One region of the Lysinibacillus parviboronicapiens genome, then DNA from elsewhere that is predicted to be linked to it. Evidence: riboswitches for the same ligand, from Rfam matches in the RefSeq annotation. Region 1 holds a riboswitch; each other region holds the start of a gene.

The links. A riboswitch is a leader RNA that binds a small molecule or an ion and turns the genes downstream of it on or off. The one in region 1 is predicted to bind lysine.
Positions count from the first base shown of each region.
Region 2: another riboswitch for lysine. It lies ahead of C9J31_RS01530 (amino acid permease); the one in region 1 lies ahead of C9J31_RS17090 (aspartate kinase).
Region 3: another riboswitch for lysine. It lies ahead of C9J31_RS12350 (transporter substrate-binding domain-containing protein); the one in region 1 lies ahead of C9J31_RS17090 (aspartate kinase).

Region 1 covers NZ_CP073713.1:3,518,169-3,524,770, reverse strand. Annotated here, with positions in the region: gene uvrC (excinuclease ABC subunit UvrC) at 1-1,688, shown strand, start outside; lysine riboswitch at 1,730-1,908, shown strand; gene C9J31_RS17090 (aspartate kinase) at 2,183-3,409, shown strand; gene C9J31_RS17085 (YslB family protein) at 3,491-3,925, opposite strand; gene C9J31_RS17080 (succinate dehydrogenase cytochrome b558 subunit) at 4,198-4,812, shown strand; gene sdhA (succinate dehydrogenase flavoprotein subunit) at 4,878-6,602, shown strand, end outside.
Region 2 covers NZ_CP073713.1:280,656-287,257, forward strand. Annotated here, with positions in the region: gene C9J31_RS01520 (nitric oxide synthase oxygenase) at 1-632, shown strand, start outside; gene C9J31_RS01525 (CynX/NimT family MFS transporter) at 678-1,883, opposite strand; lysine riboswitch at 2,063-2,239, shown strand; gene C9J31_RS01530 (amino acid permease) at 2,473-3,936, shown strand; gene C9J31_RS01535 (response regulator transcription factor) at 4,130-4,822, shown strand; gene C9J31_RS01540 (sensor histidine kinase) at 4,827-5,762, shown strand; gene C9J31_RS01545 (ABC transporter ATP-binding protein) at 5,900-6,602, shown strand, end outside.
Region 3 covers NZ_CP073713.1:2,583,974-2,590,575, reverse strand. Annotated here, with positions in the region: gene C9J31_RS12360 (2-oxoglutarate dehydrogenase E1 component) at 1-1,163, shown strand, start outside; gene odhB (2-oxoglutarate dehydrogenase complex dihydrolipoyllysine-residue succinyltransferase) at 1,260-2,483, shown strand; lysine riboswitch at 2,713-2,898, shown strand; gene C9J31_RS12350 (transporter substrate-binding domain-containing protein) at 3,018-3,869, shown strand; gene C9J31_RS12345 (amino acid ABC transporter permease) at 4,073-4,798, shown strand; gene C9J31_RS12340 (amino acid ABC transporter ATP-binding protein) at 4,811-5,542, shown strand; gene C9J31_RS12335 (DUF6501 family protein) at 6,057-6,254, shown strand; gene C9J31_RS12330 (toxic anion resistance protein) at 6,327-6,602, opposite strand, start outside.

The DNA.
Region 1 (6,602 bases):
AAATCCTTAAAAACCGTGTGCGCTCATATTTTACGGGAACACATGAGGGAAAAACACAGCGCCTTGTTAGTGAAATTGAGGATTTTGAATATATTGTGACATCGTCAAACCTAGAGGCACTTATTTTAGAGCTTAATCTCATCAAATTGCATGATCCGAAATACAATGTCATGCTAACAGACGATAAAACGTATCCATATTTAAAAATTACTAATGAAAAATATCCACGTCTAATTACGACAAGGAAGGTAAAAAAAGATAAGGCGAAGTATTTCGGCCCATATCCAAATGCATATGCTGCAAGTGAGACTAAAAAGCTACTTGATCGTTTATATCCGCTTAGAAAATGTGTGCAATTACCATCAAAGGTGTGCTTGTACTACCATATGGGGCAATGTTTAGCACCCTGTGTAAAAGTAATAGATGCACAAATTTATCACGATATGATTGAGGATATGACAAAGTTTTTAAATGGTGGGGTTGAAACAGTCAAAAAAGAGCTTGAAGTGAAAATGCTTGCAGCTGCTGAAAACCTAGAGTTTGAGCGAGCGAAGGAATTCCGCGATCAAATTGCTCATATCGATACCGTTATGCAAAAGCAAAAGATTGTATCGAGTGATACGACGAATCGAGATATCTTCGGCTATGCGGTAGAAAAGGGCTGGATGTGTGTACAAGTCTTTTTCGTACGCCAAGGCAAACTGATTGAGCGAGATGTTTCGATTTTTCCAATTTATCAGGATGCCGAGGAAGAATTTTTAACATTTGTTGGTCGGTTTTATGAGAAGCTTGAACACATTAAACCAAAAGAAATTTTTATTCCGCAGGCCATAGATGCAACCATTTTAACGGAACTACTTGATGTGAAGGTACTTACGCCGAAGCGGGGTCAGAAAAAAGAGCTAGTAGATTTAGCAACAAAAAATGCGGAGATTGCTGTTAAGGCTAAGTTTCAACTCATCGAACGTCAAGAAGAGCGTACGATAGGTGCATGTGAGGCACTCGGTGAGGCGATGGGCATATCGGCCCCATTGCGAATTGAGGCATTTGATAATAGTCATATGCACGGGGCAGATGCTGTATCAGCAATGGTCGTATTTGTTGACGGGAAACCTGCAAAGAAAGAATATCGTAAGTACAAAACGCGCACAGCTACCAAGCATGATGACTATGGGGCAATGCAAGAAGTGATTCGTCGCCGTTACTCAAGGGTATTAAAGGAAGGCTTGCCATTGCCTGATTTAGTACTGATTGACGGTGGGAAAGGGCAAATGGAAGTTGCACGAGAAGTGTTAGAGGATGAGCTGGGTCTTGTTATACCAATTGCTGGCTTAGCGAAAGATGATAAACACAATACCTCACAGCTTTTATTTGGAGATCCTCCAGAGGTCGTAGCTTTAAAACGTACGAGTGACGGATTTTATTTATTACAACGCATTCAGGACGAAGTGCACCGTTTTGCGATTACATTCCTCCGACAACAGCATGAAAAGAATGCAATCCAATCAGTACTCGATGAAATTGAGGGCATTGGGCCGAAGAGAAAGCAACAGTTGTTAAAGCATTTTGGCTCGGTGAAGAAAATACGAGAGGCGAGCGAGCTCGCGCTACAAGAGGCGGGCATACCCGCTAATTTAGCTAGCAATATTTACACTTATTTTCAGCAAGAAGCATTGTCAAAGGACTAGACATATGCTAACGTAACTATTAATATAATATTCACTATTTTAGTGATGATAGAGGTGCAAGGTTTAATAGTAGCGCATTGGAGGGGGAACAAACCCTAGGATAATGTGTGAAAGGGAAGCTTGCCGAAGTGGAGTATCGTTGTTTCCGATGCTTTGCTGGTTTTGCATTTAAGAAATGTAAGACTGTCGAATCTTGAGGTTTCGGAGAGCTATCACACATGCGCAAGCTTTATATATTGTTCATGTTGCAGGCAGCTTTCACATTTCGTGAATGCTGCCTTTTTGATGTTCAAAGGACGGATCTTTTATATTATTTTGCATGTATTCATTTATCAAAGTGAGTGATGATCGCTAAGGTTTTACTATACTGTGTCAACGTCTAAGTGGCTTATGTAGTTGGCTAAAGCGTCTCTAGGATTGATAAGTGAGAATCGTGTTAGCACAATTTACAATCCACGTAAAGGTGTAATCGAGTTAAAAGGAGAAAGAGAACGATGACAAGAATTGTACTTAAATTTGGCGGTCCAGCGATAGCGTCAACGGATTATATTCAGGAGGTCGCGAATAAGGCAATTGCCGAAAAGAAGCGCGGACTTGATGTAGTGGTTGTGACAGCGGCAATGGGGCGTACATCCAAAGAGTTAGCAAAGATAGTACGCGATATATCGGACAATGCTTCAAAGCGTGAACTGGACGTACTATTTTCAACGACTTCACAAGTAGCCAGTGCGTTATTGGCGATTGCAATTCAGGAAGCAGGCTATGACGTAGTGTCTTTAACTGGTTGGCAGGCAGGCGTCCAAACTGATGCCAAGCACCGCAATGCACGTATTGAAGATATTGATGTAACGCGTATTGAAAAACATTTTGAACAGGGGCAAATTGTTGTGGTCGCGGGTGAACAAGGCATAGATGATGCTCAAAACATTACATCACTTGGTAAAGGTGGGGCAGAAACGTCAGCGGTTGCCATTGCTGCAGCTATTCATGCGGAACGCGTCGATATTTTCACAAATGTAGACGGGGTTTATACAGCCGATCCACGTCATGTTCCAGCAGCGCAAAAGTTAAAGGAAATCTCATATGATGAAATGCTAGAACTGTCAAATTTGGGCTCGCATATTATACATCCACGTGCAGTGGAGCTAGCGAAAAAGTTCCAAATGCCCGTTGTTATTCGTTCGAGCATGGTAGATGTCGCTGGAACCTTATTAAAGGAGGAAGTTGAAATGGAAAAAAATTTAATCGTACGTGGTGTGGCTTTTGAATCAGACATTATCCGCTTAACTGTTGGCTATGATGCCTATTCAGATGCTTCCTTAGCAGATATATTTGCGGTATTGGCAGAGAATCGTATAAATGTAGATATTATTGTCCAGGCCATTATAGATGGCTTGAAGCCGTCTGTATCATTTACGATTTTGAAAGAGCAATTTGCAGAAGCGCTACACGTTTTAGAAAATAGTAAATTATCATTAGGTTTTAGTTTTGCTGATTTTGAAGTTGGCTTAGCGAAGGTATCAATTATCGGCTCAGGTATGGCGTCGAATCCAGGAGTTGCTGCACGTATGTTTAATTGTTTACGTCGTAAAGGTATTCCAGTGAAAATGGTAAGTACCTCAGAAATTAAAGTATCTGTTGTTGTCGCCCAAGACGATATGATTCATGCAGCTAACGCCTTGCATGCGGAATTTAATTTAGCTGAAGCGCTTCAAGTATAAAGAAGAGGTGTGTCGACAATAACGAGTTAAAATAAAAAAGGATTGCCATTCGCAAGGGACAGGAATGACAATCTTTTTCTATTACTCTGACGGAATCGTGTTCATGATACGCTCTTTCACATCCCACTTGACGGTAAACATTACGAGCTGTTGCTTTTCACGTTTTTCATCGTAGCATTCAGTCAAATAGCCTTTTGCTTGCTGAATCTGCTCAGCTATAAATCCAGCTTCAAGTCGAAAACTACGATTTTTAAGTTGTAAAAGTGCTGGCTCATTTGTTAAATGGAAGATACGTCCATCCTTCGATTCCTTCGTAAGTTCTAGAGTACCCCAGCAGGCATCTGCGAAAAATGCGATAATTTCTTCTTGACTTTTACAGGGGAACTTCCTAGCAAGCTCTTTTCCAGCCCAATAAAGCACGTCATTTTCATGTTTACCAAGAATGGAAGATAGAATATGATCGCGGATTATCTCATACCCAAATGATGATATTGTAGGAGATGGAGTATTTAACATTGATATCCTTCTTTCTTAGAATTTTCTTATAATTTAGCAGTGTTAAAGTAAAGATAGATTTTTCGAGAAAAAATAACGCATCATGTACTAGATTATTACTTTAATAAGGGCTATTAAAAACTCCAAGTTACCTTGACGCTCGTAGCTCTTGAGAGTACAATAAACATGTCATAATATTGTACCATGATGAAATACACAGTCAATGAAGTTTCATTTACAAAATGGTGACTTCTTTTGTTGTGCTATTTTAAGTACTAAGGGGGGTAACAGTCTTGTCGAAAGATCGAGAGTTTTTATGGCGCCGCTTACATTCTCTACTTGGTGTCATTCCAGTAGGTTTGTTTTTGGCGTTCCACTTGTCATTAAACTTCACTGCTGTTGGCGGTGAAGAAGCTTACAATGAAGCAACAGGGGTAATGGAACTATTTCCACATTCTCTATTGTTGCTTATGGAATGGGTAATTATTTATATCCCATTAATGTTCCACGCTTTCTATGGTGTGTTCATTGCTTTTACAGCTACACCAAATACAGGTCGTTTTAGCACATACCGTAACTGGATGTTCTCATTACAACGCTTCACTGGTGTATTCCTAGTGATTTTCATTGCATGGCATATTTTCCAAACTCGTATTCAAAAAGCACTTGGAGCGCACGTTGAATACGACATGATGGCAGATATCGTTGCAAATCCATTTATGCTTGGATTCTACATTGTTGGTATTTTATCAGCAACTTTCCACTTATCAAACGGTTTATGGGCATTCCTAGTAAGCTGGGGTATTACACAATCTCCACAGGCTCAAAAGGTTGCTACTTATGTAACAAACATTATTTTCGTAATTTTAAGTGTTATGGGTGTGGCTGCTATTTTAGCTTTCGTATAATCAATAGAGGCTACTATAGAGCACATGCAATCATGGCAATTTTTTAAGAGGAGTGAGAAATAATCATGGCGAAAAGCAAAATAATTGTTGTCGGCGGCGGTTTAGCTGGTCTGATGGCAACGATTAAAGCAGCTGAAGTTGGTACTGAAGTTGATTTATTCTCATTAGTTCCTGTAAAACGCTCACACTCTGTTTGTGCGCAAGGCGGAATTAATGGCGCGGTAAATACGAAAGGTGAAGGGGATTCTCCTTGGATTCACTTTGACGATACAGTATATGGTGGGGACTTCTTAGCAAATCAGCCACCTGTTAAGGGTATGTGTGATGCAGCCCCTGGTATTATTCACCTAATGGACCGTATGGGTGTAATGTTCAACCGTACGCCTGAAGGTTTACTTGACTTCCGTCGTTTCGGTGGTACTTTAATGCACCGTACAGCCTTCTCTGGTGCAACAACTGGTCAACAATTACTATACGCACTAGACGAGCAAGTTCGTTCTCACGAAGTAGCTGGTTTAGTGAGCAAATATGAGCACTGGGAATTCCTTGGTGCAGTAGTCGATCCTGACGGCGTATGTCGCGGTATCGTAGCGCAAGATATGCGTACAGAAGAAATTAAATCATTCCGTGCAGACGCTGTTATTATGGCGACTGGTGGCCCTGGTATTATCTTCGGTAAAACAACGAACTCTGTTATCAATACAGGTTCTGCTGCTTCTATCGTATACCAACAAGGTGCTTCATATGCGAATGGTGAGTTCATTCAAATTCACCCAACAGCTATTCCTGGAGACGACAAAAATCGACTAATGTCAGAATCTGCTCGTGGTGAAGGCGGACGTATTTGGACTTACAAAGACGGTAAACCTTGGTACTTCCTTGAGGAAAAATACCCTGCATATGGTAACTTAGTACCACGTGATATTGCAACACGTGAAATTTTTGACGTTTGTGTAAACCAAAAACTTGGTATCAACGGCGAAAACATGGTTTACTTAGATCTTTCACATAAAGATCCGCATGAATTAGATGTTAAACTTGGTGGTATTATCGAAATCTATGAAAAATTCGTAGGCGATGACCCACGTAAATTACCAATGAAAATTTTCCCAGCAGTTCACTACTCAATGGGTGGATTATGGGTTGACTACAACCAAATGACTGAAATTCCTGGTTTATTTGCTGCAGGTGAATGTGATTACTCTCAACACGGTGCAAACCGTCTTGGTGCAAACTCATTATTATCTGCTATTTACGGTGGTATGGTTGCTGGTCCAAATGCAGTGGATTATGTTAAACATCTTAAAAAACATGCTGAAGATACTCCACAAGAAGTATATGATGCACGCGTAAAAGAAGAACAAGCTAAGTGGGATGCTATCATGAAAATGGACGGCACAGAAAACGCTTACCTTATTCACAAAGAGCTTGGTGAGTTAATGACTGCGACAATGACAGTTGTACGCTTTAACGATCAGCTTGAAGAAACTTACAAAAAAATTAGCGAATTACAAAAACGTTGGGATAACATTAACATCAATGATACGCAAAAATGGAGTAACCAAGGTGCTCACTTTACGCGTCAGTTGAAAAACATGCTTTACCTAGCGAAAGTAATGACAAAAGGTGCCCTACTACGTAACGAATCTCGTGGTGCACACTATAAACCAGACTTCCCAGAACGTGATGATGAAAACTTCTTAAAAACGACTATGGCGAAATTCGATCCTGCTACAGGCGAGCCAATCATCACTTACCAAGAAGTTGACGTGTCATTAATCCCACCACGT
Region 2 (6,602 bases), 1.6 Mb from region 1:
CAAAAATATGCAAATCGCTAGGCTGGCAAGGTGAGGGAACAGCGTTTGATGTATTGCCCCTGATTGTGCAAGTAGATCAGCGAACACCACAATTATTTACAATCCCACCTGAATATATTTTAGAAGTCCCTATTCGTCATCCACAATATTCAAAGGTCGAGGCGCTTGACTTAAAATGGTATGCTGTACCAATTATATCGAGCATGCGCTTTCAGATGGCAGGAATTGATTTTCAAGCGGCACCATTTAATGGCTGGTATATGGGCACAGAGATTGGTGCACGCAATTTAGCCGATCACGATCGCTATAACATGCTACCAGCAATAGCAGAAATATTTGGGTTGGATATGACAAAGCAGGTATCACTATGGAGAGATCGTGCATTAGTTGAGTTGAATATTGCAGTGCTGCATTCCTTTAAAGAAGACGGCGTTAGCATAGTGGATCATCACACGGCAGCACAACAGTTTAAGCTATTTGAAGAAGCAGAAGAGAAGGCAGGACGAGAGCTAACAGGTAACTGGGCATGGCTACTTCCGCCACTATCGCCCGCTGCAACACATATCTTTCATAAGCCTTTCGTCAATGTTTACAATACGCCAAACTATTTTTATCAGAAGCCCCCTTACTGAATAGAACAGGCAGCACATCACAAGCACATGAGCTGCCTTTTTTATTTAATTCACATATTCATTCTTAGATGCTCTCATAGAGCAGAAGAAGAGTAGTAATGCCACCACAACGAAGAGCCAGCCAGCGATGTTCCAGCCTCCAAATAAATCATGCAGATAACCAAATAAGATTGGTCCAACTGCTGCTAGTAAATAACCAATAGATTGTGCAAAGCCAGATAAATCAGCTGCTTCGTAGGCCGTGCGTGTACGTAGAGTGAAAAACATCATGGCTAACGCAAATGAAGCTCCCCCGGCTAAGCCAAGAAGCATCATCCAAAGAACTGCAAGACTTGTCCATTCCATTACTAAACCAATAAAGCCAATAACATAAAACACTGTAAAAATTATGACAAGAGGACGTTGGGATTTCATTTTGCTTGCAATAATAGGTACAACTAGCGCCATAGGTATCTGTGAAAACTGCATTGTTGAAAACATCCAGCCAGCACGATCGGCAGCGAGTCCTTGGGCAATATAAATTTCAGGTATCCATGCCGCCGTTGTATAAAATATGAGTGATTGTAACCCCATTGCCCCCGTTACAGCCCAAGTTACCGGTGATTTCCATAATGGTATACGCGCTTTCGTAGATACGAAAGCAACTTCAGGTTTATTCGATTTTAATTGTGGTATCCAAACTATAATGGTAAAGACAACTAGAATAAGAGCTATTGCGAGAGCTCCTTGCCAACCAAGAAAAGAATTGGCTACTGGATAACTAACACCAGCCCCTACACCTGCTGACAGGTTCATAGACACTGTGAAGAATGCCATTAGTAAACCGACGTGGTAAGGAAATTTCAGTTTCAGTAAACCTGGTATAAGCACATTACCAAAAGAAATCGCAACCCCAATTAGTACGGTTCCGAGAACGAGTAGTGCAGTTGTACCAAGGGATCGAGTGATAATGCCAAATGCTAATAAAATTGTTGATAAAAACAATGTCAATTCTAAACCTAATTTGCGTGCAATGACTGGGGCAAATGGTGATATAATCGCAAACGCTAGTAATGGAATTGTTGTCAAAAAGCCGGCGAGTACGTTGGAAATGCCAAGGCCTTCACGAATGAAGGAAATAATTGGACCAACGACAGTTAGTGGCATCCGTAGTGTAGAAGCTATAAAAATAACACCAATGACAAGTAATAGCGTTTTTCCCTTCCAGCTAATTTTTTTGCTAGGATAAGTAGCATGTTCATTAGTTGCCAAAATAAGTCCTCCTTGAATTAAAACAATAATAATTCGAACAACTATACCACTTTACCACGTTATTAAAAATAGTAGAAAATTCTTAAAATATTGAATACTACTATTGTTATTGAAATGTCTAAGGTCGTATGATAAACTGAGTAACATCATAAATTTAATAATTATATGCCTCATGTTTGTATTGAGGTAGAGGTCGCGGTGTTTATAAGTATGCTAACGGAAATGACAAGCATTAAAGATGTTAGCTGAAAGGAAATACCGCCGAAGTGTGAGGGGACTTGAAAACCTCATGCTGGGGCTGTTTCCGAAAGGAACAGAACTGTCACGTTGGAATGACGTGTTGCGCTATCATTTGAAAGAACTGGGGATTAACTTAGCCATCACAACGTTCATACGTTTATGTGATGGCGTTTTTTATTTCTTTACGGTAGGTATGTGATTACCTACTGACTAAAGTAGAATCTCCGCTGACTGATAGGTACGCATTTTACTGTACCTAATTCGCCAATGTTATGATGTGTGAACACAATGGGTACAATTACGTCGAGGTGAATATGAGTACCTCTTATAAAAGGAAGGAAGCTTTAACGTGAGTGAAATAAAAGTTAATCAGCTTGGACATAAACCGCCAAAGCTAAAAAAAGAATTAAAAAGTCGTCATATAACAATGATTTCGCTAGGCGGCACAATTGGTACTGGACTATTTTTGGCAAGTGGTGGTGCCATTGCACAGGCAGGCCCTGGTGGCGCACTACTTGCTTACGCCTTAATCGGTATTATGGTGTATTTTTTAATGACAAGCCTAGGGGAAATGGCTGCCTACATGCCATCCTCGGGTTCGTTTAGTACGTATGCCAGTAAATTTGTAGATCCAGCACTAGGTTTTGCACTTGGTTGGAATTACTGGTATAACTGGGCCATTACGATCGCAGCAGAAATTGCGGCTGTCTCACTAATCATGAAATACTGGTTCCCAGATAGCTCGTCAGCACTTTGGACAGTATTGTTTATTGCTATAGTACTATCATTTAATCTTCTATCAGTAAAAAGCTACGGTGAGAGTGAATATTGGTTTGCAATGATAAAGGTTGCAACGGTTATTATCTTCATTATTGTCAGTATTCTGATGATATTTGGTATTTTGGGCGGGCAAGCACCCGTCGGCTTCACGAATTTCTTCATTAGTGATGGGCCTTTCCATGGTGGCTTCCTTGCTACATTTGGTATTTTCTTAGCAGCGGGATTCTCGTTCCAAGGGACAGAGCTACTTGGTATTACGGCTGGGGAAACAGATGACCCAGGGAAAAATATTCCTAAAGCAGTGAAATCTGTGTTCTGGCGTATTATTTTATTCTATATTTTAGCGATTGCAGCCATTGGGATGCTTATTCCGTTTACAGATGCACGTTTACTATCTGAAGACATTGCAGTCTCTCCATTTACACTAGTATTTGATCGATTAGGTATCGCCTTTGCAGCTTCACTGATGAATGCCATTATTTTAACAGCTATGCTTTCAGCGGGAAATTCAGGGCTCTATGCGTCATCGCGTATGCTATGGCAATTAGCTGTTGATGGACATGCACCGAAAGTCTTCATGAAGTTAAGTCGCCGTGGAATACCAATTTATGCTTTAATGGCGACATTAGCAGTAGGCAGTCTTGCGTTTCTAGCGTCCTTTTTTGGTGATGGGGTTGTCTATATATGGCTGCTTAATGCCTCGGGTATGTCAGGCTTTATCGCATGGCTCGGTATCGCCTATAGCCACTACCGTTTCCGTAGAGCTTTCGAGGCTCAAGGTCTAGATTCGAAATTACTACCCTATAAAGCGAAGCTATATCCATTTGGTCCGATTTTTGCCTTTACAGTGTGTATGATTGTTGTAGTCGGTCAAAACTACACAGCCTTTACAGGTGAAACAATTGACTGGTATGGCATACTGGTTTCATATATTGGAATACCGCTGTTTTTAGCATTATGGATTGGCTTTAAAGTAAAAAATAAAACGAAAATGATTCCACTTAAGGATTGTGATTTGAACGTGGAAAAATAGCTAATGGAGCTATCCTGTAAGTCATTGTAAAATGGCTAATAGGATAGCTTTTTTGGTAGTAAATAAAATAATCCTAAATTTCTTTAATATGGTAAGGTATTATAGATACGGAAGGTTAAATAGACATTTGTTTAGATATGATCTGTTTATTATACATAAAAAGTTTCTCTTAAGAAGAGAAGAGGTGCACATTATGCAAAAACATATATTACTAGTAGAAGACGATGAAGCCATCCAAGAAATGGTGGAAAAATTTTTATTGATGGAGGGATTTCTCGTTTCCTCTGTTTCAAATGGTGAAGAAGCTGTACAACAATGTTTAAGTACTTCGTTTGATTTAGTCATTTTGGATATTATGATACCAAAACTTGATGGATTAGAAGTTTTAAAGATTATTCGTCAGCAAGAGGCACTTCCAATTATTATTATGTCTGCAAAAGATAGTGATGTCGATAAAGCGCTAGGATTAGGGTTGGGAGCAGACGATTATATTGCAAAGCCGTTTTCAATGTTGGAGTTTTCAGCGAGGGTAAAAGCGGCGATTAGACGAGCGACCAAGTATTCGAATCAGATTGAAGAAAAGCAAGATGTATTAATCGTCGGTGATTTATCAATTAATGTAACTAATTTTTCAGTTGAAAAAAATCAGCAAATAGTAAAACTTACCTCAAAGGAGTTTGGAATTTTAAAGCTGTTTGCCACAAATCGTAATCGAGTATTTACAAAGCAGCAAATCTATCAGCAGATTTGGAATGATGAATATTATGGTGATGAAAATATTATCAATGTCCATATAAGAAGGCTACGAGAAAAAATTGAAGATGATCCATCCAATCCCCAATATATTAAGACATTATGGGGAATTGGCTATAAGTTAGAAGGTTGATTGTATGGTTTTGTTGTTATCTATGATTATTGTATTACTCATTGGGATTATTGGTTTTCAGGTCAAAGAAAAGAAAAAACAAAATGCTACTATTTATTACATGCATAATAAGCTGCAATCAATAATGACAGAACAAACAAATGAGAAAATTTTAGTTTCGACGACGAATGGTGAAATAAAGCAATTACTGAATGCCATGAATACATTACTTAATCATAATCAAAGAATATTGGCCACGCATCGAAAAATGGAAGGTTCTATGAAAAAGATGCTTGCTAATATTTCACATGATCTCAAAACACCACTGACAGTAGTCCTAGGCTATATTGAGATACTTCAACTAGACAAGCCAATCAGCAATGACGAGCGGCAAAGATTGCTGGCAGGTGTTCATACAAAAACACTGGAGGTATTGAGCATTATTCATTCCTTTTTCGATCTTGCTAAAATTGAAGCGGGCGATACCGATTATCCTATAACCAAAATAAATGTAAGTGAAATATGTAGAAAAAATATCCTCTCATTATACGATTTAGTGACGTCAAAGGGGCTAGAAATTGACATTGATATTCCAGAAAAACCGATTTTTGCACTTGGTAATGAGGAAGCGCTAGATAGAATATTGAACAATTTACTGTCCAATGCACTTGCTTATGGCGCAGAAGGAAATATGATTGGAATAGTTGTAAGAAAGGATAGTGCAAATATTTATATAGACGTTTGGGATCGTGGGGAGGGGATCAATGAATACCAAGCTGATTATGTTTTTGAAAGAATGTATACACTTGAAGATTCAAGAAATAAATCATTTCAAGGGAGTGGGCTTGGCTTAACGATAACGAAGCGACTTGTAGAAATAATGAATGGCTCCATTCATCTTTCAAGTATCCCCTATGAGAAAACAATTTTTACTGTTTCTTTAAAAAGAATGACATATTAAGCAACTCTGCTTGTAGAGCTGATAATGCTCTACAGGCTTTTCTTCTGCATTTAAGAAATAAGTAAGAATTGAGTAATAAAATAGAGAGTTTTACTTTTTATAATAAAGAAAGACACATACTTAGGGGGGATTTAAAAATGACTTATATTGTAAAGACTAATCAGCTTACAAAAGTATATGAGGGTAATGAAGTTGTAGCGAATGTCAATTTGCATGTGAAGAAGGGGGAGATATACGGTTTTTTGGGTCCCAATGGTGCAGGGAAAACGACAGTAATGAAAATGTTAACAAACCTTATTAAGCCAACAAGTGGGGATATCGAAATTTTTGGTGAAAAATTAACAGATCAATCCTACGAAGTGCTAAAAAGGATGGGAACTATTATAGAATATCCAATTTTCTACGAGAAATTAACGGCTAGGGAAACCTTGGAACTGCATTGTGAATATATGGGTTATTACAATAAAAATGAAATTAGTCATGTACTTGATTTAGTAAAGCTAACAAATACGGATAAGAAACGTGTAAAAGACTTTTCACTTGGTATGAAACAGCGATTGGGCATTGCACGAGCAATTATTACAAAACCAGAATTACTTATCTTGGATGAGCCAATTAACGGTCTTGATCCAATTGGAATTAAGGAGCTTCGTGAGTTATTCATGATGCTTTGTAAAGAATATGGCATAACAATTATAGTTTCTAGTCACATTTTAGGAGAAATTGAACAATTAGCTGACACGATTGGTGTAATTAATAATGGTAGATTAATAACAGAGGTATCAATGGATAATGTCAACCGTAGCCAAACAGAGTATATTGAAATGTTTGTGAGTGATG
Region 3 (6,602 bases), 930 kb from region 1:
TAGAAAAAATTAACGAAGAGCTTTTAGTATTTGAGCAAGACTTCCAACCACAAAATAAACTTGGCAAAATTTTAGAAAAACGTCGTGATGCTTATGCATCTGCAAAAATCGACTGGGGTCATGCTGAAACTTTAGCATATGCTACAATTATCCAAGATGGCACACCAGTTCGTTTTACTGGTCAAGACGCACAACGTGGTACATTCTCACAACGCCACTTAGTGTTACATGACAAAAACAATGGTAATGTGTTCACGCCACTTCATCATATTTCTGGTGCAAGTGCATCATTTACAGTACACAACTCACCGCTTACTGAAGCAGGGGTAGTAGGCTTTGAATATGGTTACAATTTAGAAAAAGGTAATGTATTATCAGTTTGGGAAGCACAATTTGGTGACTTTGCGAACATGGCGCAAGTGATGTTTGACAACTTCATTTCAGGGGCACGCTCTAAATGGGGTCAAAAATCAGGTTTCGTTATTCTGTTACCACACGGTTATGAAGGCCAAGGTCCTGAACACTCTTCAAGTCGTATGGAACGTTACTTACAAATGTCAGCTGAAAATAACTGGTTTGTAGCAAACTGTTCGAATGCAGGTAACTACTATCACTTATTACGTCGCCAAGCAGCGATGCTAGAAACTGAAGGAGTACGTCCGCTTGTAGTTGTATCGCCAAAATCATTACTGCGCCACCCATTGGCAGCAGCAAATGCTGAACAACTAGCAAATGGCTCATTCCAAGAAGTTATTGAGCAACCTGGCTTAGGTACAAATACTAAAGCAGTTGAACGTATTGTATTAGGTACTGGTAAGGTCATGATTGATTTAGCTGATCGCATAAAAGATGGAGAAGGCTTCGATCACGTACACATCGTACGTGTGGAACAACTTTACCCATTCCCAACTGCGCAAGTAGCTGATATTATAGCTAAGTATCCAAATGCAAAAGAGATTGCTTGGGTACAAGAAGAGCCTAAAAATCAAGGTTCTTGGAATTACGCATTAGAAACGTTATACGAACTTTCTGCAGGTAAAAAGCTTCGTTATGTAGGACGTCCTGCAATGAGCTCGACTTCAGAAGGCGATGCAGATTCTCATAAAGCAGCTCAGGCAGCAATCATTGATGAAGCAGTTGCTGAATCGGTAAAAGTTAAATAATCGCGTAATTATCACTGAAATACTGGGCTATTAGCCTTAGGCAGTAGCCCTTTTATGTGCATGCATTATGCACGTTAATCAAAGGAGGAAATGAAAGTGGCTGAAATTAAAGTCCCTGAATTAGCAGAATCGATTACAGAAGGTAGTATTGCACAGTGGGTAAAAAAAGTGGGCGACCGCGTTGAAAAAGGTGAATTCATCGTTGAACTTGAAACAGATAAAGTAAACGCTGAGATCATTTCAGAAGAAGCGGGTGTGTTAACACAAATTTTAGCTGAAGAAGGCGATACTGTACTTGTAGGTCAAGTTATCGCAGTTGTAGAAGCTGGCGAAGGTGCAGCACCTGCTCCAGCAGCTTCAGCACCTGCAGAAGCAACACCTGCAGCACCACAAGCAGCTCCTGCACCTGTAGCAGCAGCTCCAGTTGTAGAAGAAACTTCTGGTGAGCGTGTAATCGCATCTCCAGCAGCTCGTAAACTTGCGCGTGAAAAAGGCATTGACCTTGCTGCCGTATCTCCAGTAGATCCACAAGGCCGTGTCCGTGTACAAGATGTTGCAGCTCATGGTACAGCACCAGTGGCAGCTCCTGCAGCACCTAAAGCAGTGGCAGCTGTTGATGAATCACGCGTGACAGTTGAAAAAATGAGCCGTCGTCGTCAAACAATTGCTAAACGTTTACTTGAAGTAAAGCAATCAACAGCGATGCTAACTACATTTAACGAAGTAGACATGACTAACGTGATGGCATTACGTTCTCGTAAAAAAGATCAATTCTTTGAATCTACAGGCTCTAAACTTGGTTTTATGTCATTCTTCACAAAAGCAGTAGTGGCAGCACTTAAAAAATACCCATATGTCAACGCACAAATTGTTGGTGATGAAATCCACTTAAACAATTTCTATGATATTGGTGTAGCTGTATCAACTGAAGAAGGTTTAGTAGTACCAGTTGTACGCGATGCTGACCGTAAAAACTTTGCTGAAATCGAGGATTCGATTGCAGACTTAGCGAAAAAAGCACGCGACAAAAAATTAGGTTTAAGTGATTTATCTGGTGGTTCATTCACTATTACTAACGGTGGTGTATTTGGTTCATTAATGTCTACACCAATTATGAACGGTACACAAGCAGCTATCCTTGGCATGCACACGATTAAAAAACGCCCAGTGGAAGTTGATGGCGAAGTTGCCATTCGTCCAATGATGTATCTTGCGTTATCTTATGACCACCGTATTATCGATGGTAAAGATTCTGTAGGCTTCCTTAAAACTGTTAAGGAATTACTTGAAAACCCAGAAGATTTATTATTAAATTCTTAATAATTAGAGTCAACTCCTCCAAGCTATGTGCTTTGGGGGAGTTTTTTATTCATATTGAGTAATTAAATGGTTTTTTTGATGCCCATAATTTTGTATAATAGATAAATACTAGAAACTGTGTATTTAGAATTAAATCATTAGTCTGAAAAGTGATAAAACTACCTTGACGAATAGCCTATTTTTATAGTAGTATCTAAATATCAATTAAATAAACAAACCTCACGTTCCTTTGTGAGGTAGAGGCGCGATATTTATTAGTTCATTGTTGAGTTTAAGCAAGCGAAGACGCAATGGAGAAGGAAATGTCGCCGAAGTATAAAAGGAGCTCGTACTTTTATGCTGGGTCTGCAGTGAATAAGTGCAGGACTGTCCTAGTAGATATAATTCCAGTTTACTAGGTTGTGCTATCTCGGAAACATGGAAATTATAGTGAGGATTTGGGCAACTGTTAATAAAAGGTACGACCTAAGTTCTGGACTTAGGTCGTTTTTTTGTACAGTTGTTTTATTTTTTTACAGAAAAGGGGAGTTTTGTATGAAAAGAAAATGGTTGCTATTTATGTTAGCCACAATGACTGCAATTGTATTAGCTGCATGTGGTTCAGATGACAAAAAAGATAACGCGACTGACAATGCTGGGAAAGAAGAAGAAGGTGGCGAGTTCCGTGTTGGGATGGAAGCAGGCTACCCTCCGTTCAACTGGACACAGCAAGGTGATGCAAATGGCGCAGTGAAAATCGCTGATAATGCGGAATATGCAGGCGGTTATGATGTACAAATGGCGAAAAAAATGGCTGAAGGTTTAGGGAAAGAATTAGTTATTGTTAAACTTGAGTGGGACGGTCTAGTGCCAGCTTTACAATCAAATAAAATTGATGCCATTGTGGCGGGTATGTCTCCTACAAAGGAACGCAAACAAACAATAGACTTCACAGAGAACTACTATACATCAGATTTTGTTATGGTCATTAAAAAAGGTAGCCCATATGAAAATGCCAAATCCATACAAGATTTTTCTGGTACAAAAGTTACCTCTCAATTAAACACTTCTAACTACGAAGTAATCGATCAAATTAAAGATGTGAAAAAGCAGACAGCAATGGAAAACTTCTCAGCAATGCGTGTTGCATTAGAGGCTGGTAAAATCGATGGCTATGTAGCTGAACGTCCAGAAGGTATCTCAGCTGCAGCTGCAAATGAAAACTTTACATTTGTGTCATTTGAAGAAGGTTTTGATACAGATATCTCAAATACATCTATTGCGGTTGGTTTACGTAAAGGTGATGCTAATGTTGATAAAATCAATGAAATTCTAAAAGGCATTTCGGAAGATGATCGACAAAAAATTATGGAAGATGCAATTCTTCAACAACCAGCAGCACAGTAATATGGATGCACGGGCCATATATCAAGCCCGTGCAATCTATTTTAACCTTATTCAGTGAATTCTCATTGAATGGTAGTAATGTCTTGGGTAAAAGTCTCATAATTTGAAAGAAGCGATGCAAATTAAATTTAACAGACGATCAAGGCAAAGACCAAGGCATAATGGATATGAACAAGCAACAAGAAGTTGTTAGGAGGAGCATCATGAGTTTTGAATGGATTATTTCTATTATAGAAAACAACTGGCAAATGTTTTTACGGGGCGCTTATTATACGTTACTTATTTCAACGATTAGTACAATTATTGGTGCATTCATCGGATTTTTCATCGGTATAATGCATACCATTCCAACGCGTAAAAAGGGCATAAAGCATGTGATTTTAAAGCTTTTTAACTTTATATTGACATGCTACGTTGAATTTTTCCGTGGTACACCAATGATTGTACAAGCAATGGTGGTCTATTACGGATTAGATATTGCGTTTGGTATTGATATGCACTTTATTACAGCTGGTATTTTAGTAGTTTCTTTAAATACTGGTGCATACATGGCTGAAATCGTGCGCGGTGGTATTGTTTCTATTGATAGAGGACAATACGAGGCAGCTTCTGCAATTGGTATGAATCATATCCAAATTATGATACATGTCGTATTACCACAAGTTGCACGTAACATTTTGCCTGCAACAGGTAATCAATTAATTATGAATATTAAAGATACAGCTGTATTAAACGTTATTGGCGTAACAGAATTATTTTTCCAAACTAAATCTGTTGCAGGCAATAATTTCCGATATTTTGAATCATTCTTCGTTGCATGTGTACTATACTTTATCATGACTTTTACAGCATCACGTATCTTACTTTATGTTGAAAAAAGACTTGATGGTCCAGATGCATATCAAAAACAACAGAAAGAAACATTATAGGGGGACGCACAAATGGCAGTCATTCAAATTGAACATTTAAGTAAATCATTTGGACGTAACCAAGTGTTAAAAGATGTGAATTTTCAGGTAGAAAAGGGAGAGGTTGTGTGTTTAATCGGTTCCTCAGGGTCCGGCAAATCAACACTACTTCGTTGTATTAATTTATTGGAAATACCAAGTGGCGGTCAAATTATCTTCAAGGGTGAAAATATTTTAGATGAAAAACATAATATTCAAGAATATCGTACGCATTTAGGAATGGTATTCCAGCAGTTTAACTTGTTTAATAATCATGATGTTCTTAAAAATTGTACTGTTGGTCAAATAAAAGTGTTAAAACGTTCTAAAGAGGAAGCAGAGCAAACGGCTTTAAAATATCTTGAAATCGTTGGTATGGCACAATATGTTAATGCGAAACCTCGGCAGCTATCTGGTGGTCAAAAGCAACGTGTCGCGATTGCACGGGCATTGTCGATGAATCCTGAAGTCATGCTTTTTGATGAACCAACGTCAGCCCTTGATCCTGAGATGGTTGGGGAAGTATTGAAAGTCATGCGCCAACTAGCCGATGCAGGAAACACGATGCTGATTGTTACACATGAAATGGAGTTTGCAAAGGAAGTCGCAGATCGTGTCGTATTCATGGATAAAGGTGTCATTGTAGAAGAAGGCGCACCATCCAAAGTGTTAGTAAATCCTGAACACGAACGAACAAAAGAGTTCTTAAAACGCACTTTGAAATAAAGAAAAAATTAATTTCGGACGCTTTACTGGAATGCCAGTATCAACTTAGCACCCGGTTCTAATGAAAAACATAAAAATAAGTGAGCCTATAAAACAGGCTCACTTATTTTCTAGAATTCCATTCTGAATACAAAACAAAGCAAATGACAAATGCAATAGCAATGATAAAAAACCATTGCGGTACACCACCAAAACTCATGTACAAACACCTCTTATAAGAATTGTAACAGGTTTAAATGGACATGCAAACAGTCTTTGCGGACAAAATATAAACTTCTATGGTTTTTTTCTCCACAAAAGTACTAAAATCGTATAAAATAAAGTGAAACATCATCAAGGAGATATTTTTCATCTCTCCAGTGATTAGTTGTTGAACCAATGGAGTACTGATAAGTGTTTGATTTCCCAGTTAGAAACTTTACTTAAACTGATTTTAAGTGAGCCTCTAAACACTTGTTAGTACAGGGTAAAAAATTAGACGATAGCCAAGTGCTAGTAAAGAGAGGTAGAGATTATGTTACATTTAAAATGGAAAGATGCACCAACACTACGCACAGTCACTTGCAAACATACTAATGCATCAAAATACTTAGTTTCCAACGTATTAACAGTAGGGAAAGAATATGAAGTGAAAAATGAAACAGAAGAATTTTTATTCATTATCGACAATACGGGGAATATTGGCGGCTATTATAAAGATTATTTTGCATGAGCTAAAAAAGGGTGTCTCAAAGTTAATTTTGAGACACCCTTTTCCTATGAGTAAATGTATAATGTTGCTCAACTATCTTTTTAAATCAGTTACACTCTGGAGCTGCTGCCTTTCTTTTTCTGTCGCTGTGTGCAAAGCAAAGACGTCTTGTATAGCTAATTGAAGTTCGCGTTGTGTTTCTTTAAACTTTGTTACCTGTTGTTCAAAGGTAGAGTTAGTAAAGCGTTCATTTGTCCGAGCTAGTCGTTCTTCTAGTTGAGCGTAATGATTATCCATATTCATCGACAACATCATGGCTAATTGATTTTTCCAAAGTGGGATAAGTGTCACAATTGAAAATTCAATTTT